2 regions of the Pseudomonas canadensis genome follow, and region 2 is predicted to be linked to the other one. Evidence: riboswitches for the same ligand, from Rfam matches in the RefSeq annotation. Region 2 holds a riboswitch; the other holds the start of a gene.
What was found. A riboswitch is a leader RNA that binds a small molecule or an ion and turns the genes downstream of it on or off. The one in region 2 is predicted to bind cobalamin.
Positions count from the first base shown of each region.

Region 1 (2,197 bases), 1.6 Mb from region 2:
GCAGGCTTGAGTCCGTGGGTAACCCGGCAGGACGCCGGGTTAGCCGTCAGGCCGCCTTCGCAGGCAAGCCAGCTCCCACATTCTGGATCACGGGAGTAACAGTAAGATTGCAGCCGGCCGTCAAGCTGCCAGCGCCGTACCCCGCGTGGTGTAGATACCTGCGCCCTTTGGCCGCCCCCTCATTGCGCATTGATGTAATGAAACTGCGCCTGCGACTTCTCAACCGCCGCACGCACGTTTTCCTTCTGCGCATCGGTGCCCGAGTAGTAAATCTGCAGACCCTTCAAATCCTGCCCTTCGACGGCTTTGCCGATCACCGCAACGTCGACCGGCGTGCCAGCCCCCATGATTAAAAAGAACACATCGCCCAAGCGCTTGGTATTCAGCAATTCGCCCCTGAGGCTGGCAGCGTTTTGGTCGCCGGCCATGGAAATCGCCAGGGTGTCGCCGAACATACCGCTTTTGGGGATGCTCATCGTGTGCAAGCGAAGCTTGTCTGAGTCGGCCGGCATCGACTTGACATAGGCGGTGGTGGCCTCGTCGAGAATCTGCTGTTCGGATTTACCTTGCGTGGCACAACCGGCCAGGGTGGCGATAAGGACGAGCGCGACAAATGATTTCACGGTGTATTCCTTGTGATAAAGCGATCCATGGGCTGAGCATCATAGGAGCCTCGCCGCCAGAGAGCTACCGTTGAGTTCACGGCCTCCCGTTCAACCGCGTGATCGACTACCATACCGCGCCGGTTCCCGAACGGGACTAATAGGGAATCCGAAGCGCGGTACACCCGTGCCAATCGGAACTGCCCCCGCAACTGTAGGTGCTGAGCCTGCTCCCTGATGCCACTGGACCTTGTCCGGGAAGGCCGGAGCCTGGCGACGACGCATCAGTCAGGAGACCTGCCGGCCCAAGCTCAATTACTAACCGGCGGGGTGTCCGGGAAGGACATTCTTGCTGTCGCTCTCGCAGCGCTTAAGGGTGTATTTCCGAATGGCACGCACGGTTCACTCGGAGATTGCCCCATGCTGCCACGTGTTACCGCCCTGCTCGCTGGCCTGGGTTTCTGTGCCCTGGCCCAGGCCGCGCCCACTCACTATCCGTTGACCGTGGAAAACTGCGGCAGCCACCTCACCTTCCAGCAAGCGCCGGCCCGCAGCGTGACCATCGGCCAGGCCGCCACCGAAATGCTCTACGCCCTGGGCGTGGGCAATAAAGTGGTCGGCACCTCGCTGTGGTTCAACAGCGTACTGCCACAGTACAAAGCGCAGAACGACAGCATCGAGCGCCTGGCCAACAATGAGCCAAGCTTTGAGGCCGTGATCGCCAAACGCCCGCAACTGGTGGCTGCCGAGCTGGAATGGGTGGTCGGGCCGCAAGGCGTGGTTGGCACCCGCGAGCAATTTCATGAGCTGAAGATCCCCACCTACCTGTTGCCTTCGGACTGCGAAGGCAAGGACAACCTGGTCGGCGCCGACGGCACGCGGCTGGAGCCGTTCCGTATCGAAACCATTTATAAAAGCATCAGCCAACTCGCCGAGATCTTCGACGTGCAGGCACGCGGCCAACAGCTGAACGAAGAACTCAAGGCGCGCCTGGCCAAATCCGTCGCCACCGTGCAAAGCAAGGGCCTCAAGCAAGCCAGCGCCTTGGTGTGGTTCTCCAGTTCCGAGATGGCCAGCGACCCTTATGTGGCCGGCCACAAGGGTATTCCGCAATTTATGCTGGAAACCCTCGGCTTGCATAACGTCGTACAGTCCGACGAAGAGTGGCCCGCCGTCGGCTGGGAAACCCTCGCCAAGGCCAACCCGACCGTGCTGGTGATCGCGCGCATGGACCGCCGCCGCTACCCCGCCGACGACCATGAAAAGAAACTCGCCTTCCTGCGCAGCGATCCGGTGACCCGCAACATGGACGCGGTGAAAAACAACCGCATCATCATCCTCGACGCCCTTGCGCTGCAGGCCAGCATCCGCACGTTCGACGGCCTTGAACAACTGGCCACGGCCATCGACGGCTACGATCTGCACCCATGAATACCAGCGTGATCCACACCCTACTCGCCCTGGCCCTGCTATTAGCCGCCGTCCTCGCGGGCGTGGCCATCGGCGAAACCGCCATCTCGCCGCACGTGGTACTGCAGGTACTCGCGAACAAACTGTGGGCCGCCGGTTATGCGCTCGACCCCATCGACGAAGGC
Region 1 is NZ_CP133298.1:4,235,449-4,237,645, forward strand. It holds gene RB216_RS19565 (hypothetical protein) at 180-623, opposite strand; cobalamin riboswitch at 727-921, shown strand; gene RB216_RS19570 (ABC transporter substrate-binding protein) at 1,023-2,033, shown strand; gene RB216_RS19575 (FecCD family ABC transporter permease) at 2,042-2,197, shown strand, end outside.
Region 1: linked by a shared signal. The riboswitch ahead of RB216_RS19570 (ABC transporter substrate-binding protein) and the one ahead of cobW (cobalamin biosynthesis protein CobW) in region 2 are both predicted to bind cobalamin.

Region 2 (2,197 bases):
CCAAAAGTAACCAAAAGGCCTTCGCCCCAACACTCGGCACCTCGCCTAGGCTCGGTGTGCCCTCACTCCGGCTTGAATCCGTGGGCCGCCGCGATGGGCCATCCTTGGCCCAGCGCGGCTAACCCGGCGTCCTGCCGGGTTACCCACGGATTCAAGCCTGCGTTCGGCCAGCGTGTTTAACGGGGCGCCTCAGATCAAGATCAAGAGCGACTCGCTTCGCATCGTAGATACGCGGTCCCTGTAGGAGCCGGCTTGCCGGCGAAAAACGTGATACCGCCGCGTTTTGTCTGATTCCCCGCGTCATCGTTGAAGACCATCGCCGGCAAGCCGGCTCCTACAGGACCGCGTTTGATTTTGCTTTTGCTTCACACCACTCAAGCCGGCTGTCAGGCCGCTGTGCTCTTGCTTTTGATTTTGATCTTAGGCGCCCCGTCAAACACGCTGGCCGGAATTCGGCAGGGATTTGGGGGGTAAACCGGCAGGGATGCCGGTTTAGCCGCCCCGCGCCATGGATGGCGCGTGGCGGCGGCCCCCCAAATCACTGTCGGATTACGGGCACACCGAGCGTGAGCGAGGTGCCGAGTGTTGGGGCAAGAGCCCTTTGGTTACTTTGGGGCTTTTCCAAAGTGACCCGCCGTAAGGGCGGAACCAATACCCGCCATCACCCAAATAACGGATATGTACACCAACACCAACCCAAACCCCATCATTGACCATCCCCCAAGCACTGCGTAGCCTTGCACCCTCGAGGTTCTTCGGCCCAGGCCGAAGCTAAGAAGGGAACGCGGTCCAAGCCGCGGCTGCCCCCGCAACTGTAAAGGGTTCAGCTGACTGCCACGCCACTGCCGAAAGGCGGGAAGGCGCAGCCAGCGCCGGTCGCAAGACCCGCAAGCCCCAAGCCAGGAGACCTGCCTCGCAACCGATTTTCTACTTCAACCGGGCGGGGTGATCCGGTGACGAAATCCGCTGCTGCGCACCGTCGCAGGGCCTATCGTCCCGTATGCCCGCCCCCAAGGGCATCCGATGAAAACACTGGCCAAACTCCCCGTCACCATCGTTACCGGCTTCCTCGGCTCAGGCAAAACCACCTTGCTGCGCCACATGCTCGACAACGCCCAGGGCCGTCGCATTGCCGTGATCGTCAACGAATTCGGCGAGCTGGGTATCGACGGTGAAATCCTCAAGCAGTGCTCCATCGGCTGCACCGAAGAAGAAGCCAACGGCCGCGTCTACGAGCTGGCCAACGGCTGCCTGTGCTGCACCGTGCAGGAAGAGTTCTTCCCAGTGATGCGCGAATTGGTGGCCCGCCGCGGGGACCTCGACCACATTCTCATCGAAACCTCCGGCCTGGCCCTGCCAAAACCGCTGGTCCAAGCCTTCCAATGGCCGGAAATCCGCAGCGCCTGCACCGTTGACGCGGTGATCACCGTGGTCGACAGCCCGGCTGTGGCCGCCGGCACCTTCGCCGCCTTTCCGGACCAAGTGGATGCGCAGCGCAAGCTCGACCCGAACCTGGACCACGAATCACCCCTGCACGAGCTGTTCGCCGACCAACTGGCCAGCGCTGACCTGGTAATCCTCAACAAGACCGACCTGATCAGCCCTGAAGACCTGGCCCGCGTGCGCCTTGAAGTCGCGGAAGAACTGCCACCTGCGGTGAAGATCATCGAGGCCAGCAGCGGTCGCCTGCCGCTGGACGTGCTGATCGGCCTGGGTGCCGGCTCCGAAGAACACATCGACGGTCGCCACAGCCATCACGATCATCATCACGAAGGTGAAGACGATCACGATCACGACGCCTTCGATTCCATCTCCATCGACCTGCCGCAAGCCGACGAAGCGCTGCTGCTCGACGCCCTGACCCAGTTGGTGGTGCAACACGGCATCCTGCGTGTAAAAGGCTTCGCCGCAATCCCGAACAAGCCGATGCGCCTGCTGATCCAGGGCGTGGGCACGCGTTTCGACAAGCACTTCGACCGTGCCTGGAGCGCTGACGAGCCGCGTATTACGCGCCTGGTGCTGATCGGTCAGGACCTCGATGCGGCCGGCCTTGAAGCGCAACTGCGCGCCGCCCTCAGCGTTTAACCCATGCACCTGCTCAGGACCCAGCCCGGTGGTTTCGTCTCGGACGACAATATTGCCGACCTTGGCCAGACCCCCGCTGACCTGGTGATCCTGTGCAGCGGCGATTCCAGCC
Region 2 is NZ_CP133298.1:2,672,000-2,674,196, forward strand. It holds cobalamin riboswitch at 732-930, shown strand; gene cobW (cobalamin biosynthesis protein CobW) at 1,024-2,085, shown strand; gene cobN (cobaltochelatase subunit CobN) at 2,089-2,197, shown strand, end outside.